DNA from 3 places in the Lysinibacillus sp. CNPSo 3705 genome. Region 2 is predicted to be linked to each of the others. Evidence: riboswitches for the same ligand, from Rfam matches in the RefSeq annotation. Region 2 holds a riboswitch; each other region holds the start of a gene.

Region 1 (10,988 bases), on a different contig from region 2:
CTCGATACTATATTCGGTGAAGAGTACTATTTATTCGGTTGTCATGTAGATGACAGAATAGTTGGGAATAGTGGGGAAATTCTTGGCTATCGTGATGATGCAGTATGTGTAGGAACGATTGATGGGAGTATTTGGATTAGTCACGTAAAGAAAAAAGGTGGGATAAAGTTACCAGCATCACTTGCTCTATCACATTTATTAAGGAATGTTCCTGAATTCCCTATTACCCCTTTTGACGATATTGAAGGAAGAACATACAGAGAAATCTACTATAAAGAAAAAAATCAAGTAGGGTACTTGCACTTTGATTTTTATAATGGCGCTATGCACACCTCACACTGTAAGAAACTTCAACAAGCCATTAAAGAAGCGAAAACAAAAAATAGTAAAGTATTAGTTTTAATGGGTGGACATGATTTTTGGTCTAATGGCATTCACTTAAATACTATTGAATATGCTGAAAATCAAGGGGATGAATCGTGGGAAAATATTAATGCGATTGATGATATGATTCTTGAAATTCTAAATACACCAGACAAAATTGTTATGACTGCTATGCAAGGAAATGCTGGTGCAGGAGGGGTCATACTAGGTCTTACAGGTGATTTTATTTTTGCAAGAGAAGGTGTTGTTTTAAATCCTCATTATAAAAAAATGGGGAACCTATATGGTTCAGAATATTGGACGTATTTATTACCAAAACGCTTGGGGAAAGAGTTAGCTTTTGAAATTACTGAAACATGTCCTGCCTTAAGTACATTAAAAGCAAAAGAAATCGGATTAATTGATGATTATTTTACAGGTAATGTCCAAGATTTTAATGAAAAAATACAAAAAGTTGCTGAATATTGGGCATCTTCGTCTCTTTATGATGAAATTATTGCAAATAAACAAGCAGAACGAGAAAGAGATGAAAAAGAAAAGCCATTAGCAGAATATCGCCATGAAGAATTAGAACAAATGAAGATTAACTTTTATGGAGAAGATAAAAGTTACCATATTGCCCGGAAAAAATTTGTCTATAAAATAGCTTGTGATCAGCCAAGCGTTCTTCTAAATGATAAAATAACGATTTCAAATAATTAGTGCTAATTCCCTTTCATCGGAATGGGGCGGACCAAACGCCTACACATAGAAGAGGGTTTGCCGTTTTGAATGATGAGATATAATTGATAGAAAATAAAGGGGAAGATACACGATGGGAATTATAGCCAGTTACTTATCGTTAAACAATGCTTTAGCGGATGAAATTGCTGAGTTAAATAATTTCCATATCGTCAAGCGACTTGAGGAGCTTATAGAAAATCATAGCTGTCCCGTAAATGAAATGGATAAATTATGGGACGGATTGCATTGTTTGCTAACAGGGATCTCTGCCTCACAGCCAATCGAGAACCACCCATTAAGCGAGGCCATTGTCGGCGTTCACGTGCTGGATACTGAAGAATTTGTCAGTGTCATTGGTTCTGAAGAGCTTCCCCGCATTTTAGAAGCTCTTCATTCTATGGATAGGACTGTCTTGCAGCAACAATTCAAGCCAACAATTTTTAGAGCCAAACAGATTTATCCAGATATTTGGGCGGACGATGAAGCCGTGGAGCTTTTCGCGGAACTTATAGCGGAACTCGATCAGTTAATCCATTTTTATCAACAAAGCCTTGCCCGGGGGCATGACATATTAATCAGCATTTATTAAAACCGCATCAATCTTAAACCGTACCCTGTCAAGAGATTTACTCGATAGGGTACATTTTGAGATACGAAGGGGTTTATTATATATCCTACCAAAGCGGTACAAGATGGGGGAAATTATGAAGGCAAATTTCTAAAGCAATATAAAAAGAAAACCCGAACTATTAGGAAACACTAAATACATTTCGTTATGTAGTTCGGGTTTTTCAACAGCTAAAAACTTTTTGTCCAGCCTCATTCAAATTTTTATCCTAAATAGCGATGATACAGTGTTTTCGCTTCCACAATATCTTTTGTTCCGTGGACTAAAACCCGCCCGTCTTTAAAAATAACCAAACGGTGATCATCGACACTATAAGATAATAGATAAGGGTTGCGCTGAACATTCCCGCCTTGCTGCAAAAAAACTTTTTCCAGTTTGGCTAAATCCTGTTCTTTTTTTGCGGAAGGCCGGATTTGAACAGAATCCCTTCCGCATAGTACAGCTGTTGTTGTTTGATTTTCAAATGATAGGTAGGGATATGTCCGATTGTTCCCACATGATAGGCAATCATCTTTTTTCATCTTATCCACTTTTATCGCACTATATTGGTTTTTCCAAAGATCAAAAGATAGTAACTTATTTCGCAATGCTGCTGTATCATCCACTAATATTTTTAAAGCTTCACTTATCTGATGGGCAGTAACCATTTGCGCGGCAGGACCGATGATTCCCGCGGTATCGCACGTTAAACCTCCGATAGGAACTGTTTCCAATAAACATGAAAAACAAGGGTTTTTTTCAGGAATGATCGTATATGTAATACCATAGCTCCCCACACAAGCGCCATAGATCCAGGGTACTGAGTATTTTTGCGAGACATCATTCATCATCATTCTTGTTTCAAAGTTATCGGTCGCATCAATCATGAGATCGACCTGTTTTGCCCATTCTTCCAGCTCAAACACTGACGCATCTGCTACTATTGCTTCGATCGTTACAGTTGAATTGATGGCCTCCAGGCGTTTTTTTGCTGCGATCGCTTTAGGCATTCTGTTTTTTGCATCATCTTCAGCGTATAGCTGTTGACGCTGCAGGTTTGACCATTCCACATAATCTCGGTCCACAATCGTCAGTTTACCTATTCCCGCGCGGACTAGTGCTTCTGCATTTGTTGTTCCCAGCGCTCCAGCTCCAACAATCAATGCATGTTTAGCTGAAATTTTTTGCTGTCCGGATTCCCCGATTGGTGCAAATAATTCCTGTCGTGAATAGCGATCATTCATCCAATACTCATCCCTTCCAAAGGACTGCTCGCTGTAGCATAGCGTTTCTTCGGAATTCTACCAGCTTCAAAGCCAAGGCGTCCGGCTTCAATAGCAAGTTTCATAGCTTTTGCCATCTTGACAGGGTCTTTTGCTGCAGATACAGCTGTGTTTAATAAAATTCCATCAGCACCCAGTTCCATTGCCATTGCTGCATCAGCAGGAGAGCCGATACCAGCATCGACAATAACTGGCACCGTTGCTTGTTCAATGATAAAACTTAAGTTAAGCGGGTTAATGATTCCCCGTCCGGAACCGATCGGTGAGGCTCCTGGCATTATGGCATGGCAGCCTAATTCCTGCAGCTTTCGGGCTAAAACAACATCATCTGATGTGTATGGAAGCACAATAAACCCTTCCTTTATTAATTCTTCTGTTGCTTTTAACGTTTCAACAGGGTCAGGAAGCAATGTTTTGTCACATCCAATAACCTCTACTTTAATCATATCGCAAAGGCCGGATGCTTTCGCAAGCTTTGCAATGCGGACGGCATCGACTGCGTTTTCGGCTCCTGCTGTATTTGGCAATAAAGTATATTTTTTACTATCAATCTTTTCTAAAAAATTTGGCTGGTTCGCTTCAAAGATATTCATTCTCCGAACAGCAAATGTCAGGACTTCTGACTCCGATTCAGCAACAGCTTGCTTTTGGATATCAAAATTAGGGTATTTTCCTGTTCCAAGCAGCAAATGGGATTGAAATGAATAAGGACCTATTTTTAACATAATTATCCGCCTCCAACAAAATGTACAATTTCAATACGGTCTCGGTCAGAGAGCAGGGTTTCCTGATGATCAACTTTGTTCAGGATCTCTCCATTTACCTCAATTACAACTACTTTATCTAGCAATTTGTAATATTCAAGCAGGTCCGAAACGTACACAATTTCCTCTGACAACTTCAAATTTTCTCCATTTAGTATCACTTCCAAGATTTGTCCTCCTAACTAACTGATATTTGAGATCGATCAATGCGAAACGCAGAAAGAAACTGTTCATCTTCCACTTGACCTGTAAGCAACTGGGCTGTGAGTTTGCCAGTAAGTGGGCTTAATAGAATTCCGTTTCGATAGTGTCCGGCAGCTACAAATAGCCCCTTAATAGTAGGATGCTCGCCAATATAGGGAATCCCATCAGCTGTCTGCGGCCTAATTCCTGCCCACACCCGTTCCCACGGGGCATCTTTCAGCTGGGGAATCAGCTTTACGGCTTGTTCAATCAAGGTAGCAATTCCTCCAGCTGTTACTTGTTTATTAAACGTATTTTCCACGACTGTGGCCCCAATGTAAATTTCGCCATTTCGCTTAGGAACAAAATAACAGCGTTTATCTGAAAAAATTGACCTGTGAACGATCGGCTTATTCGGCTTTACAGAAAAACATTCTCCTTTCACAGGATAAACGGTCAAGTTGATTCCCGTATTTTTCATTAAATCGGCAGCCCAGGCGCCGGTAGCGACAACGACCTGTTCACAATAGAAGGCTCCCGCTGGTGTGTTTACTCCTTTGACAACGCCGTTTTCATAAATAAAAGAAAGGACCTCTGTATTTTCGCGGATTTCTGTACCAAAATGCTCTGCAGCTTTTGCGAAGGCAAGTGATAATTTTGCAGGCTGCACATGGCCGTCATTTGGAAGGAACATCGCACCGGCAACAGTTGGTGCTAATGCAGGTTCCATTTCTCTTACTAGTGTTGCATCGAGCCATTGGATGCCGGAATCCCAGTTCTGCTGGAACAATACCTGACTTTTTAACGCTGTAGCTAATTCTTCCGTTTCTGCAATTTTTAACATGCCTTTATTCACAAATTCGATATCGATCCCCGTATATGTCAGTAATTCATTAGTGATGGAGGGGAACATCGCCTGGCTTTTTAATGCCAATTGGAAAAATGGACCGTCGTGTTCCATTTCCGCCTGTGCTGCCAGCATACCTGCTGCTGCACTGGAGGCTTCGTTGGCCAAAGTTCCTTTTTCAAGAATGACGACTTTTTTTCCTAGTTTAGAAAGTTGATAGGCAATGGAAGAGCCATTAATTCCTCCACCGATAATGGCAACATCAAATGTATTTTTCACTCATCACATCTCCATTTTAACTTCTTTTTGATAGACTTTTATTGCAGATAGAGGATCATCGGAGTTTAAAACGCCTGACATCACAGCAATACCGTCGGCCCCGCTGTTTATTACCTGTTTAGTATTTTCAGGAGCAATACCGCCGATTGCAATAACAGGAATATCTAGTGAACCAGTAAGTTTTTTTAATTCCTCTAAACCCCTTGGTTTCAATCCTGGCTTTGATTGGGTAGAAAAAATATGACCATATATCACATAGTCGGCTCCCAAGCGTTGAACCTTTTTTCCTTCTTCGACCGAGTGAATGGAACAGCCAACCGTCAATTGAGGAAAGTTGGCTTTAATCATAGATGCATTTAAACTATGATAGGCTAGTTGGACTCCTTCCGCACCTGTAATAACGGCAACATCCACCCGGTCATTAATGATTATTTTGGATAACGGAACGCCAACTCGGGAAAGCAGGTTGACAGCTTCATATAATTCTTTTGCCGTCATTTGTTTTTCACGCAAATGGATAGCGTCGGCATATGGATGGATGTCTGCTAAAATTTCACTTAGTTGTTCCATTGGCATTTTTCCATTAGAAATGAGATGAATCGCTTTTGATAATAGAGTAATGGGGGTCACCTCTTTAAGACTTACCCGCCTTCCAAATGTAGGATGCAAAAAAGCCACTTTCTTTTTGGTAAAGAAAGTGGCTGGAGATGAAAAGGACAGATTTCCGTATACCACTTCCCTACGCTGGTATTAACCAGGTCAGGTTCATAGAGTCCCGAAGTCACACTTCAATCTCAGCCTTTACAAAGGCACCCCTAGCGGATAAGTTATTTATTTTATTTAATTTATTTCCAATATTAGCACTATTCATGAAGATGTCAATCATTATGAATAGATTACTAGGGGTTCCATTTATTTGGCTGGGGGAAAAATGAATTTACAGAACGGGAGAATCAAGATGAGACGTCAATTCAGCAATTACTAAATTGCTATGAAGGTGATTTTTTAGCGGAGTAAGAATATTCATGGGCTATTCAAATAAGACTCCGCTTAAAGCAAAGAGTATTGTGCGCTTGAAGAGTATGTTGTAAGTATAAACTTTGTTAATTCGCTTTTGAAATATAATTGCTTACAAAAGTTGCTAGAGCTAGATGAATTCAATGAACAGTATATGTTTCTACTGTTAGAATTTTTAATTGAGCAAAATAAAAAACAGGATTGTTTAAAATGCTTTGAAACTATACAGGCAAAATTAGCTGAAGGTTTATCTGTTCCCAAAGATATAACGAATACTTGGTAACTATATAGATTTCTAGCAGTCTCAAATATTAATATTTAAAGATAAGGCTTAAATGATATCGGATAATCTTTAGTTTTCTTATACATTTCGATTATACAAGCTGCTAATTGTTGAATACCAAGTTCTATTTTCTTTTCTTCTACTTGTGAAATACTTAGTCGGATTGCTTTCTTAAATGCTGACTCATCACATTCTTATATAGTAGAATGTGAATTTTTTAAGACATTATCCATGTTATAAAAGGTTGAAACTATACACTAGTGTCGGTATAATCTAAAATATAAACGACAACGATGTATAGTTTTTTATGTGCGTTTTGTCACTCATTAAGGAGGTGGCTTATGGCTCCAAAAGTTAGTGAAGAATATAAAAAAGAACGAGAGAAAGAACTGATAGAAGCGGCTAAGAAGGTGTTTATCGAGAAAGGTTTTGTTCGCACAACTATGCAAGATATTATGGACGAAGCTGGAATATCCAGAGGTGCATTGTATAGCTATTTCGATAATATTAATCATGTCTTTATCGAAGTTTTAAAATATGATGACCAGAAAGACATTCAATATTTTGTGCCATCTGATGAAGGCCTACTTTGGCCACAAATAAAAAACTGGATTGAAGAACAGCAAATTTATATTGAGGCAATTGACCAAACATTGCTCTTTGCAAAGGCGGAATTCTTTTTATCATATAAATACGTAAATAATAAAGATAATTTCCCTTACATTTCTGAACGCTATAATCGAACTACTGAAGCAATAGAAGAAGTATTGAAAGAAGGAATGCGAAAAGGAGAATTTAGACCTCAACAATCTACTGATTCAATTGCGAGGTATATCCTATCATTTATTAACGGTTTAATGTTGGACACATTTCAACTGGGACATGAACAAACAAAAGTAAAGGATCAATTATCCGTCTTACTGTTTTCTTTAGAAAAATTAATCAATCCAAAATCCGAAACATACGAGGAGTGAATATTATGTTATTTGAATCATCTAGGGTGAAACTAAGAAAAATGACCAAGGAAGATACAGAACTATATCACAAGTGGAGAAATGATATGGAAGTTATGCATTCCACGAACCCATCTTTAGATGTTTATCCGATGGAAGAAACGAAAGATTTTGTAGATCATGTTATTTTGGGCACTCATGCAGGGAAAAGCTATATTATGGTTGAAAAAGGTAAGGAATCCCCAATTGGCATTGTTGCATTAATCAACATTGATTATAAAAATAGAAATGCTGAATGTATTATTGACATCGGTGAAAAGGAATATTGGGGAAAAGGATATGGTTCAGAGGGATTGAAATTACTACTGGATTATGCTTTTTACGAAATGAATCTCCATCGAGTTTACCTTAAAGTATTTTCATTTAATGATAAAGCTATTAGTTTGTACAACAAGATAGGGTTTATTCAGGAAGGAAGCAGTAGACAAAGTCTATTTAGAGATGGTACATGGTATGACATCATTCATATGGGTATTTTGCAAAATGAATACTTTGAGAAACAAGTGAGGAATGTGTGAAAATTATTCCACCGTAAAATAGAGGAACAGGAATGGAGTAACGTTGGAGCAACAAAAGGTCTAAAGTTTGCTATAAAAACATTATGCTAAGTAGTGAGTGAGTGAGCTAACATACAGCTCACTTCTTTTTGCTTTGCTAAAAAATATTGACATTACTATATTTCACCATTTCACCGAAAAATGTTTGAATGTTTATTCTTTATATCCCGAGCATTGGTAGATGCTTTCGAGTATGGTAAGTGAGAGCCAATGCAATACATTGTTTTAATTCAGCTACTGTATTTCATCATTCACAGCAATTCCAATTGCTCGATTTACGCCTGAATCTCTAAAATGGTTCCTGAATAGTGGGGGTTTTTCCAAAGAAGCACTGAAAATTGGCTGAGGGATTGTCCTTGGCATGTTTCTCATTGAAGGGCGGCTTTAATGGAGGAAATATTCTTTCCGTCGTTTCAATGGTTTCATCCGTCGCTCTGCCAATTCATCCGTCACTTCAGCGCGTTCATCCGTCGTTCGCGAATCTTTCCGTCGTTCCTCCGTTCTTTCCTTCGTTTCAATGGTTTCATCCGTCGCTCTGCCGATTCATCCGTCACTTCAGCACGTTCATCCGTCGTTCGCGAATCTTTCCGTCGTTTCGACCGTTCCTTCCTTCGTTTCAATGGTTTCATGCGTCGCTCTGCCAATTCATCCGTCACTTCAGCACGTTCTTCCGTCGTTCGCGAATCTTTCCGTCGTTTCGTCAGTTCCTTCCTTCGTTTCGATAGTTCCATCCGTCGCTCTGCCGATTCTTCCGTCACTTCGGCGGGTTCTTTCGTTCGCGATCATAGAAATGATCAAACTTTTTTAGAATGATTCAATAAAATATAGAAAGAGCATGTTTTGATTATTCCTTTTTTAAAACATGCTCTTTCTTTTTGCCTATCAAGGCATAGACTAATCTTTATTTTTAATTTATACAAACGATTTTCAATAAGTTATTGTGGAAATTTAAAATTAATCTTTCGCTCCTTTTTATCCCAAATAAGGTGGGCATTAAAAGTTTTTTCGCCTTTTTGAAATCCTTTTATCAAGTCTGTTTCACCAGCTGCCAAGAGTTTTTTCATATTCGATTGTGAAATAGTTTTTCTTAAAAGTTTCTTTGAAACCGAGAATTTACAATTTGCTGTTTTATAATTTGAACAACCGTAAAAAGTGCCATGATCTATGATTGATCCTTCGCAAAGGATACATTTCCCAACAACTGTTTTTCTTTTAGTATATTTTTTAGAATACGGATTATTTGCAGTGATTTTATCGACTGTATTTTGATTAAATGACCATTCCTTTTCACGCTTGTTAGCATCTGAAATCAATTTGTCAGCAAGCTTTTTTACTTGTTCCATAAATGCTTTAGGAGAAGCGTTGCCTTCACCTATTTCAGATAGTCGTTGCTCCCATTTGGCTGTCATGGAAGGGGACGTTAAGATACTTTCACCTAGTGCCTCAATGAGTAACATTCCTTTAGCCGTTGCGAATACTTGGTTTTTCTTAACTTCGATATAGTTTCGATCTTTTAATGTACCAATAATTCCAGCGCGTGTAGCTTCAGTACCTAATCCTTCCGTTTTCGATAGGACCTTTTCTAATTCCGCATCTTCTAAATGTTTACCCGCTGTTTTCATTACAGTAATCAAATTTCCTTCAGAATAACGATTTGGTGGCTGGGTTTCACCTTTTTTTACGTTCGCTTTCGCAACGATACCTTGCTCATTTTCATGTAATAGGGGGAGCAGTTCATCTTTGTCTGTAGGTGAGTTATCTTTAGAATGATAAATAACCTTACGCCAACCTTCTTCTATTAGCACTTTGCCCTTAGAGATGAACTCTGCACGTTTATCAACAAGTGAATGAATCGTTGTGTAAGAAAATATGGCATTGTTGTAATGTGCTGCAATGACTTGTCTTGCAATTAAATCATATATTTTTTCTTCTTCTGGACTTAGCATTGCTACGTCTGGTATTTGCTCGGTAACAATAATTGCATGGTGATCGGTTACTTTTTTTTCATTCACAAATCTTTTATTATTCATAATTGAACTTGTCGGTGGCGGAAGAAGACCTTTGTATTTATCAATTTTACTTAAATGCTCTAGTATCTTTGGTAGTGTTTTTGCTTCTTCATTCGTTAAAAATTGTGAATCAGATCTTGGATAGGAAACAACGCCCTTTAAATAAAGTTTTTGCAAAATATCCAGCGTATTTTGTGGTGACAATTTATAAGCTTTGTTTGCTGTAGCTTGTAATGCAGATAAGTTGAATAACAATGGGGGAGCATATTCCTTTGTTTCTCTTTTAATACTATTAATTTCTACATTTTTATTGAGACAGAAATTAGCAATCGCAATGGCTTGTCGTTCCTCTTGAACTCTTGAAATGTTATCTTTATGCCATTTTGCTTTTAACAATTTTCCATCGAAATCAAACTCTGTTTCTACTTCCCAAAATGGTTCTGATTTAAAATTTGCAATTTCATGCTCTCTTTTTACTATTAGTGCAAGTGTAGGTGTTTGTACACGACCAATTGAAAATACATCTTTCACGCCATTTCTTTTGAGGAGTACCGTGTATAATCTGGATGTGTTGATGCCAATTAGCCAGTCTGCACATGAACGACTTAGTGCTTCAAAATATATATCGCGTGTCTTCTCTTCTGGTAGTAAATTAGCAAACCCATTTTTTACAGCGTTTTCTGTTAAAGATGATATCCATAGACGTTTCATCGGTTTATTAACACCGCATACTCTTAAAATGGTGCGGATAATCAATTCACCTTCACGCCCAGCATCACCACCAATAATGATTTCTTGAATGTCTGATCTTTTTACTAAACTTTTGATTACATTAAATTGTTTATACTTTGACTTAGTCACTTTATATTCAAATCGATCTGGAATAATAGGTAATGTTTCTAATGTCCATTTTTTCCATGTAGAATTATATTCTTCCGGGGCTTTCAGTTCACATAAATGTCCAATCGCCCATGTGATAAGTGCTCCAGCTGGAAAGTAGGTGTTTGGCTTAACTTCGAAATAACCCGGTTTTTTTGTA
Region 2 (10,988 bases):
AATTCGAACCTGAGGTGATACTGCTAAATATCGATTTATTCTCGAATAATCGTTTAACTGCACTTTATCGTGTTTTACAAAAGCATTCTGGGACTATTTTAGCTATGACAACTGAGCCATTGTTTAAAAATGCAATAAAAGCAATTGATTTACAGGTTGCACATCTCTTCGTTAAACCAATTGATTTAGAAATACTAAAACAAAAGCTCACCGCTATTTCCCTTCGAACACCAAAGGCAGAAGCAGCGTATCAAGAAGCTACAGATGAATCATTTTACTATCAACTCTTTTTAGATAATAAAACATGCAACCTAGAGACAAATAGTCATTTCACAATGATCGAGCCTGAGCATTCCGAAATGTTTAACAAACTATACAACTGGCTTCAGCAAACGCCTATTTATTCTAGTATGCGAATTTATCCTTTATCGGAAAGAATTGTTTGTTTATTCCAAACAAATGATTTAGAGAAGGATGTTCGAACATTAATGAAGGAATGGCGATTAACAAATAATAGCTCGTTAAATATCGGAATTTATGATGGGGAGCCGACTACCATGAAGAATATGTATACCTTAACAAAACGCGCACTTCATCAAAGCTTTTACGAAGGCTTTGGACATATTTTTTATGCGAGCAAACAATTGGAGACGCAGACCTTCGATCCATTACTAACACCTGAAGAGCAACAATTACTAATAAGTAGTTTAGAGGATGGAAATATTGAAGCCGTCAAAGCATTTTTATATCGACTATCTAATGAAGGAATATATTACAAGCAAGATGACTTACGTATACATCTAACGAGTGTTTTGGCGCAAATTCGGCGCTTTATGTTGAAGTATAAATTACATGAGAAAGCGGCAATTGAGCAAAATTATCGTCAGCTTTTTCATTTAATTATTGAGCACCCTATATTTTATACCATTCTAAATGGCATCATTTCATTTACACAAAGACTGATTGAATTAGCTCATGAGGCGCGAATGGAAAAAAGGGCTGACTATGTAGAGCTAGCTATAGAAATTATTGATCAGCAGTTTCAGGATAGCAGGTTATCTTTACCTTACGTTGCCCATAAATTAGGGATTAGTCCCAATTATTTAAGTACCATTTTTTCAAAGAAGCAAGGCCTGCCATTTAAACGCTACCTACAGCAAGTTCGAATTCAAAATGCCACAAAAATGCTTGTAGAAACCGATTTTGCTATTAGTGAAATTGCCGATTTAAATGGTTTTGAAGATTCGAATTACTTCATAAAAATTTTTAAACAGCACATCGGAATTACTCCCCATCGTTATCGCAAAACTTAAAAAGACTTTTTTTCCGTTCAACTAGGAACTTGGGCGAAAGCGTAGCGGGTAAAGGCTATATTTTTAAGGGATCTCCGATACCTGATCCCCACTTTCACTGCAATTTTTTCAATTATCATATTCTATTTTCAGTAAGAATAAATAAACAAAAGAATTCATTTTATTCTTGAGCTTCCTCTTCTTCATAACTCATTTTCAAGTAATTCTCGAAAATGTTTTAAAAAACTAAATTAGTGGTAAAGGTTATTCATAAGCTAGTTAAATCTAGCATATATTTATAGTCTATATCTTACTATAAATATTCTTTAACAATAATAATTATAATTTACTAGCAATTATAATTTACATTTGTTATAGTTATTGATGAAGAGTTTGACTCACAATTTTTCTTAGGAGGTAAACTAATATGACAAATGAAAATAACCGTAGCCGTCGTTTTACAACAGCAGGTGGTGCTCCAGTAGTAAGCAACCACGATTCTATGTCAGCAGGTCCTCGTGGTCCTCTATTACTCCAGGATGTATGGCTAGTTGAGAAATTAGCGAACTTCAACCGTGAAGTTATTCCTGAACGTCGTATGCATGCTAAAGGTTCAGGTGCATTCGGTACTTTCACTGTAACGCATGATATTACTAAATATACAAAAGCAAAAATCTTCTCAGAGATTGGGAAAAAGACTGATATGTTTGCTCGCTTCTCCACAGTTGCAGGTGAGCGTGGTGCAGCGGATGCTGAGCGCGATATTCGTGGCTTTGCACTTAAGTTCTATACAGAAGAAGGTAACTGGGATTTAGTTGGTAACAACACACCTGTATTCTTCTTCCGTGATCCTTTACACTTTACAGATTTAAACCACGTGGTAAAACGTGACCCACGTACAAATATGAAAAACGCGAATTCAAACTGGGATTTCTGGACTTCATTACCAGAGGCACTTCACCAAGTAACAATCGTTATGTCTGACCGTGGTATTCCGGCTGGATACCGCAATATGCATGGTTTCGGTTCTCACACTTATAGCTTTATTAATGCTGAAAATGAGCGCGTATGGGTTAAATTCCACTTCCGTACAGAGCAAAACATTAAAAACTTAACGGGTGCTGAGGCTGCTGAAGTAATCAGTAACGATCGCGAATCTTCACAACGCGATCTATATGAAGCTATTGAAAAAGGCGATTTCCCTAAATGGAAAATGTACATTCAAGTAATGACAGAAGAACAAGCTCGAGAGTTACCATATAACCCATTTGATTTAACGAAAGTATGGTATAAAAAAGACTTCCCATTAATTCCTGTGGGTGAATTCGAGTTAAACAAAAATGCGGACAACTACTTTGCGGAAGTTGAGCAAGCTGCATTTGCACCATCTAACATTATCCCTGGTATTAGCTTCTCGCCAGACAAAATGTTACAAGCTCGTATTTTTGCGTATGCAGACGCACAACGCTACCGTTTAGGTGTGAACCACTATATGCTTCCTGTAAACGCACCAAAATGCCCGTTCCGTTCATTCCACCGCGACGGCGCTATGCGTTTCGATGGCAACCTTGGTTCAACTTTAAGCTACGAACCAAATAGCTATGGTGAATGGGAGCATAATTTAGACTATAAAGAGCCTGAATTACGTATTGACGGTAATGCTGGTATCCACGACTTCCGTGAAGACGACAATAACTACTTCGAGCAGCCGGGTAAATTGTTCCGCCTAATGACTGCCGAAGAGCAACAACGCCTGTTCGAAAATACTGCTAATGATATGGCATCAGTTGAAGAGTTCATCAAACGCCGTCATATCCTTCACTGCTATTTAGCTGATCCAGCATATGGCGAAGGTGTAGCAAAAGCTATGGGCCTTTCATTAGAAGGTATGGATCTTTCAAATCCATACGAAAAACAACCAACAAACGTTTAATTTTCTATTATTATTGATATCCAATCCAACTTTTTTACTCCATGTGAAGGACAACTTCACATGGAGCTTTTTTGTATTAATAATAGAACGAGAACTCATCACTATAATGTGTGTTAATCGCTTTTCTGGGGGTGTCCGATGAAACGAATAAGGCTTGTGCCTAATTTTGACACAAGCCGACTTTACTAATTATTGATAAATTTGACTGCCAGCCTGTTTAAATTCCTCTGCCTTCTCCTTCATACCTTTGTGGATTGCTTCAGTCGTATTTAAGTCATTCTCTTTTGCATAATTACGAATATCCTGTGAGATTCTCATACTACAAAACTTAGGTCCACACATTGAACAAAAGTGCGCAGTCTTTGCCCCTTCTGCAGGCAATGTTTCATCATGGTATTCAACTGCACGCTCTGGATCTAACGAAAGATTGAATTGATCGCGCCAGCGGAATTCAAATCGTGCCTTAGATAGCGCATCGTCACGCTGCTGTGCTCCCGGATGCCCTTTCGCTAAATCGGCAGCATGTGCAGCAATTTTATACGTAATAACCCCTACACGAACATCGTCACGATTTGGTAGGCCGAGATGCTCTTTTGGCGTCACATAACAGAGCATTGCCGTACCATACCACCCTATCATTGCAGCACCAATAGCCGATGTAATATGGTCGTAACCAGGGGCAATATCTGTTGTCAGCGGCCCTAAAGTATAGAAAGGAGCTTCCTTACAAACCTCTAACTGTTTATCCATATTTTCTTTAATAAGATGCATTGGTACATGCCCTGGTCCTTCTACCATCACCTGTACATCATGCTCCCAGGCAATTTGCGTTAATTCCCCTAGCGTTTCTAGCTCCGCAAATTGAGCCTCATCATTTGCATCTGCAATAGAACCAGGACGTAAACCATCACCTAAAGAGAAGGCAACATCATAGGTTTTCATAATTTCGCAGATTTCTTCAAAATGAGTATATAAGAAGCTCTCTTGATGGTGATATAAACACCACTGCGCCATAATCGAGCCTCCTCGAGACACTATGCCTGTTACACGATTAGCCGTTAATGGTACATAGCGTAGCAATACCCCTGCATGAATCGTGAAGTAATCAACACCTTGCTCAGCCTGTTCGATTAACGTGTCACGATACACCTCCCACGTTAAATCCTCTGCCACTCCATTTACTTTTTCTAGCGCTTGGTAAATCGGCACCGTTCCCACTGGCACCGCGGCGTTACGAATAATCCATTCACGTGTCGTATGGATATGCTTACCAGTAGATAAATCCATAATGTTATCAGCACCCCAGCGTGTAGCCCACGTCATTTTTTCTACCTCTTCTGCAATAGAGGATGACACCGCTGAATTTCCAATATTGGCGTTTATTTTTACGTGGAAGTTACGTCCAATAATCATCGGCTCTGCCTCAGGGTGATTAATATTAGATGGCAAAATAGCACGTCCCGCCGCGATCTCTGAGCGCACAAATTCTGGGTCCATATTTTCGCGTATCGCTACAAATTCCATTTCTGGAGTAATAATTCCCTTTCGTGCATAGTGAAGCTGCGTTACATTTTTACCTTTCTTCGCACGCAAAGGCTTTCTAGATAAATTCGGAAAAACATTTTCATTCATTCGTGGATCATCAGCTTTGCGGAATCCATTATCTTCTGGCTTGATAGTACGCCCTTCGTATTCTTCAACGTCACCTCGTTCTTTGATCCATGCACTACGTAAAGCTGGTAATCCTTTCGTAATATCCACCTTATACGCAGGATCCGTGTACGGGCCGCTCGTATCATAAACACGTACTGGTGCATTTTCCTCCTCCCCAAAGCTTCCTGTCGTTGGACTTAGAGCAATTTCACGCATTGGCACTAAAATATCTGGTCGAGAACCTTCTACGTAAACTTTTTTACTTCCTTCAAAACTAGACATAATTGTAATATTCTTGTCGCTAACTGTTGTCATAACTACTTCGCTCCCTTTTATATTTTTACAAGGACCGAATCTAGCTCACCCCAATAAAGACAAAAGCCGAATCCAAAAAATTTTGGATCCGGCTAAGAATGTAAAGGTATAGTTATTGCAAATACATTGAGTGCAATAATGGTTAACTTTCCCACGCTGGTATGAGCCAGATCAGGTCCAAAGGGTCAAGAAACCTCTATGCGTTTCCCTCTCAGCCTGACTCATCAGACTCCCCTAGTTAATGCTATTAAGTTTGATGCTAGTGTAGCAGATATTGTTAAGAGATGGAAGCTTCATTTGTTTTTTTTGCTTATCATCATAACGTGTGGTTGATTTCCGTTCCGGCTGGACGCTTTTTTGCTGCCGCTTCGCTTTCGCACAGAGCAAAGCTTCCTGGGGGCGTCCGATGAGCCGCTTCGCTTCGCTGCAGGGTCTCATCTGTGACGCTAATCCCCAAGGAGTCGCCCAGCCTCCACTCCAATCAACTTATATCTTGTTTTAACAAATATAAATCACTAGCTTTTAATTCAGAAAAAAAGCTCCTAACTCCTGAAAAGCTTTCCACCCTATCTTTTTATATGGCACCCAACTGTTAGGTAAACAACAGTTCCGCTACATAAATCACGATTGTCACTGTAATACAGCTCACAATCGTTGAAAATAAAACTGTTTGTGCAGCAGTTGCCGATTCTACGTCATATTCTAATGCAAGACTAGAACTATTTCGCGATGTCGGGAACGAACTAGCTATAAAAAGTGACTGTGCCACGACACCATCAAGACCAAGCGCAAAAATAATTAGCAATGCCACGGCTGGCCCTATGACTAGTCGTGTAAAACAGCTAATGAATACTATTTTATTGAACATGGATTTGATTTCAAGTTGCGATAGTTGAGCCCCTAAAGTTATTAATGCTACAGCGATAAAGCTATCCGCCACATGGTCTATCGGAATTCTTACAAACTGCGGAATAGTAATAGTAAAATAGTTCATTGCAACACCAATAATAAGTGCATGAATAATGGGCATTTTGAGGAAGTCTTTCACAATAGACATGCCCGATTTTGTTGAAGAAATTAAATTGTACAAGCCGTAAGTATAGGTCGTCATATTTTGAAATATAACGAGAATGACCTGAATCGCCACGCCAATCGGCTGAGTCACAAAAATCATTTGTGCAACTGGAATTCCATAGTTTCCCGAATTAATGAGGACAACACTATTTTTAAACACCGCAGCCTCTGTTTTTACTAAGCCTAGTCCCTTTGCAAGAAAATGACTAAGCACCATTTGGCTTCCGATAAAGAGTAGAATAAATAACGCAACTTCCCCAAGCACAGACAGCTCTATACTCGTTTCATATATATTCACAAAAACTGCTGCTGGCATGAAGCAATATGTAATAAGTTGAGATAACGCCTTTAAATTAAAGCGAAATTTCTTTTGTAAAACTGCACCAAGTACTAGAAGCACTAAAATTGGAGCCACAATTTTAAAAAAAATCATACCGAGATACATCATAGCTTGTCCCCCTTCCCTCTCCCATAGTAGTGCTGTTTTTATGCTTGGTCAATGTACTTTAAAGCTAACTCACCACTCATATCAAGGCATTTTTCCTAAATACACTAATCTAATACAGTGGCTTTAACAAGATGGTAAAAGTTATCTTTTAGAACATTATAGCCCTTGAAATGAGCATGATTTCCGCACCCAACTACCCGATTTCGTACAAAAAACCTGGCACTTCACTTTCAATTTTCTGAAATAATTAAGGATTCTTAAAAACGAACGATAAAGAAAAAGGGACTACATTTCATTTACGTGTAATAAATAGTAAAATATACCCTTTATGTACTAAAACAGAGAAATATATGATATATTATCCATTAAATACAATGATCGGAGTGACTAAAATGAAGAATAAAGTATTAACGACTTTTATGGCAACTGCTATTACAGCAACCCTAGTATCGCCAATGCCCACTGCAGATGCCGCTTCAAATAATTCACCTTTAAACCACTCAATTCAAATGAATGGGCAGGTAGCTGCAGCCAAAACAAAGGGGCAAACAGTTACTATTAGCAACGTCACTAAAGAGAAAGTTCTTACATCCAATGGCCAATTTAAAATTAGCCAGTCGCTGAAGCCCCTCTTTAACACATCGAATAAAACTGCATTGATGAATGCCGAAGCAACAATAGTAGTGAAAAACGGCGAAATTACGAGCGTTACAGAACTAACATTAACGAAAGCTGGCACTGACAAAAAAGCGGTATATTTTGATGGTGGTGACGCACAGATTGAAGGAAGTCTAACTGTAAATGCGGATTATGTAAAAGTTCAAAATGTAACGATTAAAGATAAGCTCATTGTAACGAATCGTGTGAAGAAGGCCATTACAATTGATGATGTTACTATCGGGGATACAATTATTTTTAAACCTTTATTAACTAGAAATATTAATTGGTTAAATGTCACTTTAAAAGATATTAAATCTCCAAACATTAACTTGGAGCGTACGAAAGTACATGTGACTTCTGACAAAGCTATTTCAAAAATCGATGTAGTTGGTAAAGTTACAGCATTTGAAGTTACGGCCAATGTTGATAAGCTTACAATCGATGTTGAAAAAGATTTTAGCCTTTACGGGGAAGGCAAAATAGGGCAAGTGATTGTCAAACACGGGGAAAAGGTGGCATTAGACTCAGGGCATCTTATTAACAAGGTGCAGGTGGATGATAAAAAAGCCTCTGTAAAATTACCTGTGGCGAATAAAACTGAACTAAGTAATTTAGTAGCTATACCCCCATACGTTACCGTATCTGTTAATGGAAACGACGTTTTAACAACTGAGAAATGGACAACGCAGGCTGAGCGTACAGCATTTGAATATGCCGTAAGTAGCGCAAGAGCAGTAGCTAATAATTCCAACGCCTCTCAGGAACAAATAAACAACGCTATTACACAATACCGGATTTCATTAACTGTTTATCAAGCTGCGCAAAAGAACGGAACAAAATATGTTTACGGCGATAAGTCTTCATTACAATCGATGATTAATTCTATTCAGTATGTAACGGTTTCTTGGAATAATGGTAATGATGTAGCTTCTTATACGCCTTGGACGACGCAAAGTGAAAAGGATGCTCTTACCTCTGCCGTTTCATCCGCTCAGTATGTTGTAAATAATAACTATGCAACTCAGTCTGATATCACAAACTCTATTAGCAATTTAAACTATGCAATCACAGTTTATAAAAATGCACAAAAATATGGTACTCACCAAACTAGTGGAGATAGATCTGCCCTTTTATCGCTGATTAACTCTGTTCAGTATGTTGCAGTTTCTTGGAATAATGGTAATGATGTAGCTTCTTATACGCCTTGGACGACGCAAAGTGAGAAGGACGCTTTATCTTCTGCCGTTTCATCTGCTCAGTCTGTTGCAAATAATACTTATGCAACCCAGTCTGATATCTCAAGTGCTATTAGCAATTTAAACTATGCGATTACAGTTTATAAAAATGCACAAAAATACGGTACTTACCAAACTAATGCCGATAGATCTGCCCTTTTATCGCTGATTAACTCTGTTCAATATGTAACCGTTTCTGTTAATGGCTCTGAATTATCTTCTTATACAATTTGGACGACGCAAAGTGAAAAAGACGCTCTAGTTTCAGCTGTTTCATATGCTCAAAATGTTGCAAATAATGGCTACTCATCTCAGTCAGAAATTTCGTCTGCCTATAATTATTTAAATAGTGCTATTTCAACGTATAGAAGTAATCATAAATCCGGTGTAAACTATCGAAATTATGTTGATAAATCTTGGCTAACGTCACTCATTAATTCTATTAAGTATGTGAAAGTTTCTGTGAATGGAGATGGTTCTGATATCCCCTATTATGAACGGTGGACAACAGAACGAGAAAAACGGGACCTAGAAAAAGCAGTTGAACACGCCCAATCTGTTGTTAATAACGCCTATGCTTCTTCGTACGAGGTGACAGATGCTATTAACAGTTTAGACAGGGCCATCAACATTTATAATGATGTCCAACGTTCAGGTAAGCAACGATAAAAATTTTTATAGTTTAAAAACAACAGGCTAGAAAATCTCTATAGCCTGTTGTTTCTTTTATATAAACAATATCGCCTCTGTATAGGTTTTAAAATTACTTAAATGATTCTCGATAATTGCTTGGAGTATGTAAAGTCTTACAAATTTTCAAGATTACCATACACCACTTTAATACGGTTTACACAGCGTTCGATGGTTGTAACTTTATTTAGAACAACATCATATTCACCCTAGACACTCCCCCTCTCTTCAATCGCCTTCAAAATTCCCGCACGTTGTTCATTTAACGTTACATACGCTTTCATTCGTTCTATAACAAAGGCGTTTCCTCTAACGACCATACTACTCGCCGATATCAACCGTCTTTATATCGATTAATTCAACATCTACATTACAAGACTGCGCAATTTCCCCAGCTAATAGAAAGCGTTCAGTAACCTGAAAGAGACTTATCTCTAAAACACGATCTTTGCGTGCCGAGCCATGCGCATAAAAACAATAACAAAAGCTGGATTCACAGCTATAGTTGGCTTTTCAACAACTACCTTTTGTCGGTTTCGCCGCAAACAAACTATCCCCTTAATAGGGGGATTCTATCCGTCACTATATACGATTCTATCCACCTTATCCACCTCTCTTACCTTTCGTATCCCAAGTACATAAGACACAAAGTGTTAAAAAAAAATGCACAACCTATCTACCTATTCACTCAAAATATACATAAAAGAATCCTAATATATGATAAAATTGGTTTATCAACATATATTAGGATATTCTCAAGGCAATCAACGATTTCATCTAGGACAAAAATCCTCATGAATTACTATGACACTTGTGAAAAAACCAATTAGGAGGTTTCCCATATTATGAAAAACAAAAGAAAACTAGCCTTTCTCGCCCTAGTTGCGGCCCCTTCACTTATTTATGCTGCACCTACTACATCAGCATCGGCGGCTGATATTGCAGGACAGGCGAAAACTGCTTACATATACGATAATACTTATTACTACAACTATAAGGTTTCGAATGTTGTTCGACTTATTTCGAATATTAATGATACAACCTCTTCATTCCAAGCAACTTTAGAGACAGCTAGCAAAGCATACGATGAGTTGACGGCAACGGAACAACAGTATGTCACGAATTATTCCACGTTGTCTAATCATAAACAGACGAAAGTAGCGTATCGTAAGCTTGCTGATCAAATTGAAGAGAAATTAGCTTCAGTGGAATCGACTTCCGTTCATTACTACCAAAATGTTATGGAAACAAAAGATTGGTACAATACATTAAATGCAGCGCAAAAGACCTTTGTAAGTGCGGAATCACAAAGAATACTGACGTCCTATATCTCACCAAACACCTCTATCGATAAAGTGGTCTATAAAATCCAAGTGTTAAACTCTTCTCGCATTACCTTCCATCAAGATGTAGCTGATGCTAGAGCTGAGCTTAATGCACTACGCAGACATACAAACGTTTCATTACCTGCTGGTGTCGAAAAGATGTTGTTAGATGCTGAACAACTTGTTGTAAAGGATAAGGCAGCTGCTAAGGAAGTGGAAAACGCTATTGCCGCTTTATCGCCTAAAACGTCCACTGCTCAAGATGTACAGGCAGTGAAAACAGCCTTCGAAGCTTTAACGCCTGTGCAACAGCAGCTTGTACCAAATGTCTGGACTTTAGTAGACTTTGTAAACGGGAAATAT
Region 3 (10,988 bases), on a different contig from region 2:
CAGACAAAAACAAGCCATGTTGTTGAAGCTTTAAATATTGATGAGCACTTTAAAAAGGGTGTTATTCGTATAAGTTTTGGAGCGCATGTAACAAATGAAGATATAGTAAAGTTTAAACAAGTATTAGATGAAGTATTGATGGAACTTAAAGGAGAATATTAAAAATGATTTGGAAAGAAATTTTAATTCGATATGGTGAGCTTTCTACAAAAGGTCGCAACAAGATGGATTTTATTCGTCGTTTACGCGAGAACATTCGTCATGCGTTTGCGGATTTAGGACATTTACACATTCGCACAGAGCGCGACCGTATGTTTATCGCCATTGAAAATGAAACACAAATGGACGTTCTATTAAAAGGATTACCAAAAATATTTGGTATCCAATCTTTTAGTCCAGTAGCAGCATGTGAAAAAGACATGGAGGCTATGAAAAAACTTGCCATAACAATTATGGATACATTTAAAAATGAGCAGCTTACTTTTAAAGTAGAAGTAAAGCGTACAGATAAAACATTTCCGTTAGAATCCCATGCTATTCAACGTGAAATTGGTAGTTATGTATTACCACGATATCAAAATTTATCAGTAAAGGTGAAACATCCTGATATCGAGCTTCGTGTAGAGGTGCGTCATGATGCAACATATATGATGGCACAAGTTATTCCGGGTGCAGGTGGAATGCCTGTAGGTTCGAATGGTAAATCTTTATTAATGCTTTCTGGTGGAATAGATAGTCCTGTTGCAGGTTATTTAATGATGAAACGTGGAGTGCGCTTAGAAGCGATACACTTCTTTAGTCCACCTTATACAAGCCAAAATTCATTAGAAAAAGTAAAGGTGCTGGCTAATGAATTAACGAAATTTGGCGCTAGTATACGTTTACATGTGATTCCTTTCACTGAAATCCAAGTTCTTATTAAAGAAAAAGTACCTTCTAATGTATCGATGACAACCACTCGTCGTATGATGCTAAAAGTTGCTGACAAAGTACGAGAAGAAATTGGTGCATTAGCAATTGTTACAGGTGAAAGTCTTGGACAGGTAGCGAGTCAAACTCTTGAAAGTCTAACAGCTATTAATGCCGTAACTAACACACCGATTTTACGTCCATTAATCTCATCAGATAAATTAGAAATTATCGATATTGCAGAGAAAATAGGCACATACGAAACGTCAATTCAGCCATTTGAAGACTGCTGTACAATTTTTACTCCAGCAAGTCCAAAAACAAAGCCGAAGCTTGAAAAGGTTGAGCATTACGAAAGCTTCTCGGATTTTGATGAGCTAATCGAACGAGCAGTGAAAAATCGTGAAGTCTATATTTTCCCGAAAAAGGAGCAAGAAGCCGATAAATTTGCAGATCTTCTATAGAAGAAACTTGCGATTTCCTAAGCGAACGAGCCGACTCAAAAATCTTGAGTCGGCTTTTTTTGTTTATTTCCTTCGTGGCACAATTTACCTAAAAAATTTTTGTATTAAAAATCTAATATCGCACATTCTATATTCACAAGGAGGTGAGAGACATGACTTCAAATCGCAGTTCAAACAAGCTTGCTGTACCTGGTGTAGAGCACGCACTTGATCAAATGAAATACGAAATTGCACAAGAATTTGGTGTTCAATTAGGAGCTGACGCTTCAGCTCGTGCTAACGGTTCCGTTGGCGGTGAAATCACTAAACGTCTTGTACAAATGGCAGAATCACAATTAAAAGGTATGCCAAACAACAACCTATAATTGCATAATCGCAATTATAAAATTAAAACCAGTGACCGTAAAAGGCACTGGTTTTAGTTTGTTTAAATTTATTAATTTTTATCCCGTATGAATGGGCGTAATTTATCTATATCAAAAGAGAAGCGTCATGCCCTACCATTGTAAAAATCCGCTTGGAATAGCTAAAGATCCCCACTGCCTTTATCCTTCAAATGATTTCAATGTAGAGACTGTATTTGCAATATCCTCACTTTGGCAAATTGCAGAAATAACTGCGATTCCATCAGCACCTGCTTTAAATACTATAGGAGCATTCGAACAGTTTATGCCTCCAATTGCAACGATAGGGAGCTCTGGATATTGCATCCGAGCTTGTTGTAAAAAATTCGTTCCACTAGGTGGATTGGCGTCACTTTTAGAAGTAGTTGAAAAAATCGGTCCAATTCCTACATAATCAGCACCATATTGTAGAGCAGTTTGTAATTCAGCTTGTGAATGAACAGAAACGCCTAAAATCATGTTGCCGATTTTATTACGCACCATCGACACGGGAAAGTCCTCTTGCCCAATATGAACACCGTCTGCTCTAAGCTTTATAGCCAGCTCGATATCATCGTTGACGATAAACGGAACATGATATTGTTGACAGAGCTTTTGACATTTACGAGCAAAATCTTCATAGGCTTGCCCAGTTAATGTATTTGGTCCTTTTTCACGATATTGAAACATCGTAATTCCAGATTGCAGAGCTTTCTCTAAAACGTTTAATGGCTCGTGTTTGAAAACATTACTTGTACCCATTATAAAATATAGCTGTAGATCGTCACGTTTCATGAATGATCACCTCGCAGGAATTCTTCAAGTTTTGATAAGCAAAATGATTTGTAGGACCATGTCCATTACCAATAGATAAATCATGAGTTATTGCTAATTGAATAAATTTTTTAGCCTCCTCAATCGCATTTTCTAAAGATAGTCCACGACCAAGAAAAGCAGTTAATGCAGCGGAAAACGTACAGCCTGTACCATGCGTGTTTTTCGTTGCAATACGAGTGGACTGCATGGAAAATGACCGACCATCTTGGAAAAATACATAATCAGTAGCATAACGTTTATCCTCTAAATGACCGCCTTTAATAATGACGCATTGAATGCCTATTTGTAATAAGACGTTAGCTGCTTCTTTAATATCTGTTAAAGAAGTGATTTTCCTTCCAGAAAGGGTTTCCGCCTCTGGAATGTTCGGTGTGACCACTGTTGCTATAGGTAGCAAATAACTGCGTAATGCCTCAATTGCTTCTTGCTGTAATAAGCTTTCGCCACCTTTTGCAATCATGACAGGATCTACTATAAGCGGACTATTTATTGCAGTTAAAATCCGTGCAATTGATTGAATAATTTCCGAGGAAAACAGCATTCCGGTTTTAATAGCACTTATTGGAAAATCCTCGATAAGCGCTTGAAGTTGTTTTTCGACAAAACTAACTTCAATTGGTAAGACATCCGATACCCCGAGTGTATTCTGGGCGGTTAAAGCTGTAATAACAGACGTTCCAAATACCTTTAATTCCTGGAATGTTTTTAAATCAGCCTGTATCCCTGCGCCGCCACCACTATCAGAACCAGCAATTGTCGTGACAATATGCATCATTGTTCACCACCCTTGGAGAGGCGGTGTAGTTCGTTCAATACTGCAATTTGAAAATCGCCAATAGCTGGGGAGGAAGAAGCAGCTTGCTCTGCCACTTTTTTATAAAGCGATAATGTTTCTATTAATTGGTCAAATGGCTTATGTCCTACAAGATAGGAAGCACAACAAATGGCACTCAATAAGCAACCTGTTCCAGTGACTTCTGTCATTTGTGAATTTCCACCTGTAATCCATTGCTGATGTTCGCCATCAGTAATAAAATCCTTTTCACCGGTCACAATTACAATACAATTGTAAAGCTGAGCTACTTTTTGTGCCTCAACTTCTAAAGAAATTGAACCACTACCACTATCTACGCCTTTTTGTTGCCATTCTATATTGGCTATTGCTGCAAGCTCTCCGACATTACAACGAATAGCAGCAAAATTTATTTCCTTGAGTAATTGTTGTACCGTTTGCTTCCGGTAAGTTGTTGCACCTGCAGCAACAGGATCTAAAACAACGGGAATGCCAAGAGCATTTGCTTTTTTTCCTGCAAGTAACATTGATTCTTTCATTCGCTCATTAAGGGTACCGATATTTATTAATAAGCCTGAGGCAATTGCGACCATTTCTTCAACTTCACGACTGTCATCTGCCATAACTGGTGAAGCGCCTATAGCTAATAAGCCATTTGCTTGGAAATTAGCTACAACATAATTAGTAATGCAATGAATTAATGGATTTTGTTTACGGATAGTATGAAATAACATTTTTAGTCCTCCTTGTTGGATGGACGTAAGCGTGCAAAAAAGGCTCTTTTTCGTGTAGAAAAAAACACGCAAAAGAGCCTTTCATCAGTAAATAGATGTGAATTGCTCCCTACGTCAGTATTAACTAACAGGTTCAAAGGGTCAGGTTTTACCTTCTCAACTCTAATTGAGTCCCCCTGCAATCATGCTTTTAGTTGACCAAAATGTACCATATTATTCATTCGTGTTCAATAGGTCTTTTTTCTTCGCGAAAACAGCACTAATGCTATGTCAAAAATTGATAGTACTAATACGTGACTGATGCCATATAGCAGAGCATGATAGATGTCACGACTTTAATGAATTGGAGTGAATTCCATTGAAAATGATAAAAATTGAGTTTTATAATGAGCGTACAAAAGGGGGCATTTGCCATGAAAAGAGAAGATTTAATCGCACCAGAATGGTATAACATTTCAGATGAAATTGAAAAATATGCACAGGATTCTACTAAAAATGCATTATTAGTTTATAACGAAGATGAGGAAATTCAATACTTAACATATCGAGCTTTACTTGAAAAGGCAAATCAGGCAGCACATGTATTTACAACTCAAGGTTTAAAAAAAGGTGATGTTATGTTGGTTATGGTGCCAAGATCAGTTGAAGCGTATATCGTTTATATTGCTGCCTTAAAGGCAGGCTTAACGATTATACCTAGCTCAGAAATGCTAAGAACGAAGGATATTGAATATCGAATCAATCATGCCAATGCAAAAGGCGTTGTTGCATTTGAACCTTATATTGAACAATTTGATAATGTTGGAAATTTACAAGAAATACAGCAGTTTGTTATTGGTCAAGCACAGGAACCTTGGCAGCCATTGCTTGAAAAGATGCAAAATCAACCGACGACTTACATAAGTTCTACACCGACTAAGAGTACAGACATTGCATTTTTAGCTTATACGAGTGGTACAACAGGCAATCCAAAGGCAGCGGTTCATACACATAGCTGGGGTTATGCGCATTTGCGAACTACTGCACCAAATTGGTTAGGTGTACAAGAAGGTGACATTGTTTGGGCTACCGCAGCACCAGGTTGGCAAAAATGGATATGGAGTCCGTTCCTTGCTACTTTAGGAAGTGGAGCGACAGCATTTGTTTACAAAGGTCACTTCGATGCGGCAACCTACCTTTCATTGCTTGAGAAATTCAATATTAATATTCTGTGTTGCACACCGACCGAATACAGATTTATGGCAGGACTTGAAAATTTGCAAGACTTCAATTTAAGTACGATACGTCAGGCTGTGTCAGCCGGTGAACCTTTAAATAGTGAAGTGATAAAAGTATTTTCCGACGTCTTTAATGTACAAGTACGTGATGGTTATGGACAAACAGAGAATACATTACTTGTTGGAACAATGGTAGGGATGGAGGCTAGAATGGGCTCAATGGGCAGACCTACTCCAGGTAATACGGTTGAAATTATTAATGATTTTGGAAATCCTACTGTAATTGGAGAAGTAGGAGATATTGCTGTGCATTGTGAATCACCCGCGTTATTTAAGAAATATTTAAACGATCCAGAACGTACAAATTTACAATTCAGGGGCGAATGGTATATTACAGGAGATCGTGCATATAAAGATGAAGATGGCTATTTTTGGTTTGAAGGACGTGGAGATGATGTCATTATTTCGTCTGGGTATACGATAGGTCCATTTGAGGTAGAAGATGCGTTATTGAAGCATCCAGCAGTAAAAGAAACAGCCGTAGTTGCGAGTCCCGATGAAATTCGTGGAAATCTCGTGAAGGCATTTGTAGTGCTGACTGATGGAGTAGTGGGTGATGAAACGCTTATAAAAAAACTACAAAGCCATGTAAAAACTTTAACAGCTCCTTATAAATATCCTCGTGCTATTGAGTTTGTTACTGAGCTACCAAAGACTACATCAGGCAAAATTCGCCGTGTCGAATTACGTGAGCAAGAAAAAATCCAATATAGTAATCATCGTTAATTTCCTAGGAAATAATGTCGAAAATCAAAGTTCCTGCTTTTTTTATGAACTTTGATTTTTTTTTAATAGAAGATAATGTAGTATAGGTTGAATAAGCTGGATTGGTTAAATTTATTGCATAGTATTGGTTGGTTACTAAAAAATGGTATTTGCAAAACGTGTAATTAGTTTATAAGTGGATTGGAATGGTTAAAAGTATACCCCATGTTATGGTGCTAAGCATATTATTGCAATAAGTATGAAACAAATTTGGATATCAATCGTATAACGTTATGAGGAGGCGGAAAGATATGAATGGTAAAAGGTGGACCGCTTTAATAATTGCAGGTGTATTATTATTGTTTTCATTAGGGATCAACACAATTTTTGCAATTTTTAAATCGAATTTCTTTAGTAATTTTGATAGCTTGGTGGCGGGAAACGATTTAACTTTGATGGAAGAAGTTAAAGAAAGCGGCGAAATGGATAAACGTATTGCATACTTAAAGGTTGACGGTACGATTCAAGATGTTGGCTCAAGTACGTTTTGGGAACCAGTTTCTTATGATCATCAATTTTTCTTAGATCAATTAGAAAATATTTTAAATGATAAGACTGTGGAAGGTATCGTCTTAAGTGTTAATACACCAGGTGGCGGAGTAAAGGAATCAGCTGAAATCTATAAAAAACTCATGGAAATTAAAGAAGAGAGACAAATTCCAATCTATGTAACTATGGATTCGATGGCAGCTTCAGGTGGTTATTATATTTCAGCGCCTGCAGATAAAATATTTGCGCAACGTGATACAATTACAGGTTCGATTGGTGTCATTATGCAATCTATTAATTATCAGGCGTTAGCAGAAAAAGTTGGGATTAAATATGAAACGTTTAAATCTGGTGAACATAAAGATATGCTTAGCCCAATGCGTGAAGTAACACCAGAAGAGCGTGCTATGATGCAAGACATGATTAATGAAACATATCAGGAATTCGTTCATATTGTGGCAAAAGGTCGTAATATGTCTGAAGCTAATGTGAAAAAAGTTGCCGATGGTCGAATTCTTAGTGGTAAGAAGGCTCTGGAAGCGGGCTTAGTAGATGAGATTGGCGATGAGGAAGCAGCAATCACTGCAATGCGTAAAGACTTTAGTTTAGAGGATGCAGAATTATTTGAGTATTCATATGAGACGGGTGGTTGGCCATCATATGTTGGGATGAAGATTGGATCAATGTTTGGCCCTTCAGCAGAGGAAAAAATGTTGATGAAAATTATGGCAGATTATAAAGCGCCAAAAATGATGTACTTATATGGCGAAAACTAAGGAGGGAGTACAATGACAAACAATGATATTGTTATGCAAGGTTCACCCTCTATGGAGAATACGTTCCTAATAAATCAGCCAATTACGAATAAAAATTATGCGTTAAAAACGGCAGGCTTTTGGATACGTTTCTGGGCATTTTTATTAGATGGATTCGTTATTACAGCTATAGGTGGAATTCTCGTTAACCCAATTTTTTATTTAATGGATTGGTCATTATCTGAGACTGTATGGTATGCACCGATTTCGATTTTATCTGCTATTCTTTATTACAGTTATTTCGTATTAATGACGAAGTTTTTTGGGCAAACATTAGGGAAAATGATATTTGGATTGCGTGTTATTTCATTAAAGCATGATAAGCTGACTTGGTCAGATGTGTTATTCCGTGATTGGATAGGGCGTATCATCAATAGCATTTTCATGCCACTTTATATTCTTGTAGGCATTTTACCAAACAATCAAGGTCTACATGATTTTTTCGCGGATACAACAGTCGTTCATGAAAAAGTTTATGTTGAAAAAGATATTGTGCAATCATATTTGCCAATCACAGAGGAAAAGACTAAATCTGCACCTCTAGAGGAAAAACCAGAACCTGAAAAGCTGGAAAAACATAACGAAGAATAATGGCTTGAGCTGTCTCATTACGGTGAGACAGCTTTTTTTGTGATGGTAGAGGTGATTAATGATTAGTTCATTGGAGAAAAGTCCCGAAAGTTGGGATGACATTTAACGACTTCGTTCCGGCAGGGTGACTCCTTGGGAATTAGCAATAGAGGAAAATTTATCACGTTCTGTGATAACGTTTTCATTACTAACACCCTGCTGCTGCCGCTTCGCTGTCGCGCAAAAAACATTTCCTGCTCCAAGCGGCTCATCGCTTGTCGGAACGAAAATCAACCCTATATTATGGTGATGAGCTTGCAGAAATGGTGCAACCATAAGCAATTATGGTAGAACAGGTTCGAGAAAATTCTTTCAAAACTATTTTGATGAGCTGTCTCAGTTGCAATTAATTCCCTCCATTTAGTAATATTATGTACATATGAAGATTAGGAGGCGTTTATATGGCACAAGTAACATTTAAAAATGGCCCAGTAACACTTGTAGGTAACGAAGTAAAAGTTGGAGACAAAGCACCAGACTTTACTGTATTAGCGAATGATCTATCACCTGTTACATTAAAAGATTCAGAGGGGAAAATTCGTTTATTTAGCGTTGTACCATCATTAGATACTGGTGTTTGTGACGCACAAACACGTCGTTTTAATGAAGAAGCAGCAAAGTTAGGGGATAATGTAGTTATTTATACCGTATCTGTTGACCTTCCATTTGCTCAAAAACGTTGGTGTGGTGCAGCAGGCATTGATGCTGTTCAAACAGTTTCGGATCACCGTGATCTTTCATTTGGTGAAGCATACGGTGTCTACATCCAAGAATTACGCCTTCTAACGCGTGCAGTGTTTGTTGTGGATGCAAATGACAAAGTGACATATGTGGAATATGTTCCTGAAGCAACAAACCATCCAGACTATGAAGCGGCAATTGCAGCTGTCAAAGCACTAGCATAATTTATTGATATTAGGCTAAGATATTACTAGACAAAGGGGCTGTGACAAGTTTTTGTCACGGCTCTTTTCTGCTTGAAAGGAAGTTATGTATGGAAAATATCGAAAAGTTATTTGGTATGCTAAATGAACATGCTGAAAAAATAGAAAAAGAACATAATGTTACATTACTAGAGGGGATTTTAGATGGTTTAGAGGCATGGTTAGATGGGGAAGTTGACTTTTCACAAGACGGTGCTACAAAGGAAGATGTGCGCAAAGCAATTCAAATTGCTGTTTTAAAGGGGATGCGAAAAGGTTCTCAGCCGAATCACCAAATGACACCAGATACTCTTGGATTATTAGTTGGTTATTTTGTGGAGCAACTATTTGCAGAGCGACTAAAAACAGAAAAAATATCTATTTTAGATCCAGCAGTAGGTACAGGAAATTTACTATTAACAGTTATGAATTTATTAGACGGAAAAACGGAAGCTACAGGTGTAGAAGTTGATGAGTTACTTATTCGTATAGCTGCTGCTACAGCTGATTTGACAGAGCAGCCCGTTTCCCTATTCCGTCAAGATGCTTTACAAGATTTATTAGTAAATCCTGCAGATGCTGTTGTTTGTGATTTACCGGTCGGGTATTATCCGAATGAAGATGTCGCATTAGATTATGAACTATGCGCTTCAGAAGGAATGAGCTATGCACATCATTTATTTATTGAGCAGTCCATTAATTACACAAAGGATGGGGGCTACTTATTTTTCTTAGCACCAACCCATCTCTTCGAGTCTGAGCAGTCGAAACAACTGCATAAATACATTCAAAAGCATGCTTGGATTCAAGCGATTATTCAATTGCCGGATACAATGTTCGCCAATAAAGCACTTGAAAAGAGCATTGTCATTTTGCAAAAGCAAGGTAAGGAATTCAATGCTCCAAAAGAAGTATTATTAGCAAAAGTACCAAACATGCAAAATAAACAAGCTCTTGCTATGTTCTTCGAAAAAGTGAAGATGTGGCAAGAAGGGAAATAAGTATAAAAGGTATCCAAAATAGGATACCTTTTAGTTTGTCGCTAAAAGAATAAATATAAAATAGCTTTTACTTCGAGTCGCTGCAAAAACGAGAGGATTAATTTTGTTCCTCTGTTGCTAATCCCAAAGAAGTCGCCCAGTCTTCACGCCAATCACCCGCTGCACTTCTTAAAGTCATAAAGGTTTTTCAACAATAAGAAAAAGGTACCCAAAATAGGATACCTTTTATGTAAGACAAAATTAATTTTCAGGTGTACGGATTACAAGTACGTCACATTTAGCTGAGCGTACAATTGCTTCAGATACTGAACCGATTAGGAAGCGTTCTACTGCATTTAGACCAGTTGCACCACAGATGATTAAGTCTGCGTCTACAATTTTAGAAAGCTCTTTTGTAATGATATTTTTTGGTGAGCCGTATTCAATTACAAGGTTAACATTTGTTAAGCCTTCTTCTTCAGCTTGTTTTTTGTAACCATTTAATAGCTCTTCAGAGAATGCTTGTGCACGCTCAGCAATTGAACGATCATATGCTTCGATTGCAGCGAAAGAACGTGTGTCAATAACATTTACTAAATTTAATACAGCACCTTCATTACGTTTTGCTACATCAATCGATTTACGGAAAGCGTATTCAGCTTCCTTAGAACCGTCTACTGCGACTACAATGCTTTTATATTTATTAGCCATTTGAATTACCTCCCTGATTTGTATATGTTGATTATACCAAATGATTTTCTAAAGGAAATACTTTCCGTCATAAAAAATGTGAAGAAGTGAAGGCATTTACTTGCACAAAAAAATAAATAATACTATCAAAAAGCAATTTTTTTGTTACTTTCGAGGCATTCTACAGGAAATCTCATATCGACCAGAATAACTAATTACCAATATATTAATTGAAATGTTTACCTTTGTTAGAATATTAAAAATTTTATCTATTATTATTTTAATTAAAGCATTTTTTG

What was found. Region 2 has a riboswitch for thiamine pyrophosphate ahead of thiC (phosphomethylpyrimidine synthase ThiC). Riboswitches for the same ligand answer to the same signal wherever they lie in the genome.
Region 1: linked by a shared signal. The riboswitch ahead of tenI (thiazole tautomerase TenI) and the one ahead of thiC (phosphomethylpyrimidine synthase ThiC) in region 2 are both predicted to bind thiamine pyrophosphate.
Region 3: linked by a shared signal. The riboswitch ahead of thiM (hydroxyethylthiazole kinase) and the one ahead of thiC (phosphomethylpyrimidine synthase ThiC) in region 2 are both predicted to bind thiamine pyrophosphate.

Annotation. Positions count from the first base shown of each region.
Region 1 is NZ_JAQZSD010000014.1:52,303-63,290, forward strand. Features, by position in the region: gene PVA17_RS08350 (hydrogenase maturation protein) at 1-1,086, shown strand, start outside; gene PVA17_RS08355 (YfbM family protein) at 1,199-1,696, shown strand; gene PVA17_RS08360 (thiazole biosynthesis adenylyltransferase ThiF) at 1,939-2,958, opposite strand; gene PVA17_RS08365 (thiazole synthase) at 2,955-3,722, opposite strand; gene thiS (sulfur carrier protein ThiS) at 3,725-3,922, opposite strand; gene thiO (glycine oxidase ThiO) at 3,940-5,070, opposite strand; gene tenI (thiazole tautomerase TenI) at 5,074-5,700, opposite strand; TPP riboswitch at 5,790-5,897, opposite strand; gene PVA17_RS08385 (TetR/AcrR family transcriptional regulator) at 6,712-7,344, shown strand; gene PVA17_RS08390 (GNAT family N-acetyltransferase) at 7,350-7,901, shown strand; gene PVA17_RS08395 (hypothetical protein) at 8,390-8,698, opposite strand; gene PVA17_RS08400 (DNA topoisomerase III) at 8,876-10,988, opposite strand, start outside.
Region 2 is NZ_JAQZSD010000021.1:38,761-49,748, reverse strand. Features, by position in the region: gene PVA17_RS11255 (response regulator transcription factor) at 1-1,313, shown strand, start outside; gene PVA17_RS11250 (catalase) at 1,720-3,225, shown strand; gene thiC (phosphomethylpyrimidine synthase ThiC) at 3,415-5,193, opposite strand; TPP riboswitch at 5,325-5,439, opposite strand; gene PVA17_RS11240 (AEC family transporter) at 5,786-6,715, opposite strand; gene PVA17_RS11235 (S-layer protein) at 7,108-9,279, shown strand; gene PVA17_RS11230 (hypothetical protein) at 10,146-10,988, shown strand, end outside.
Region 3 is NZ_JAQZSD010000045.1:17,563-28,550, reverse strand. Features, by position in the region: gene PVA17_RS17445 (cysteine desulfurase family protein) at 1-162, shown strand, start outside; gene thiI (tRNA uracil 4-sulfurtransferase ThiI) at 165-1,373, shown strand; gene PVA17_RS17435 (alpha/beta-type small acid-soluble spore protein) at 1,526-1,738, shown strand; gene thiE (thiamine phosphate synthase) at 1,919-2,551, opposite strand; gene thiD (bifunctional hydroxymethylpyrimidine kinase/phosphomethylpyrimidine kinase) at 2,541-3,365, opposite strand; gene thiM (hydroxyethylthiazole kinase) at 3,365-4,120, opposite strand; TPP riboswitch at 4,210-4,308, opposite strand; gene mbcS (acyl-CoA synthetase MbcS) at 4,534-6,123, shown strand; gene sppA (signal peptide peptidase SppA) at 6,414-7,427, shown strand; gene PVA17_RS17405 (RDD family protein) at 7,440-8,057, shown strand; gene tpx (thiol peroxidase) at 8,498-9,001, shown strand; gene PVA17_RS17395 (class I SAM-dependent methyltransferase) at 9,091-10,020, shown strand; gene PVA17_RS17390 (universal stress protein) at 10,261-10,710, opposite strand.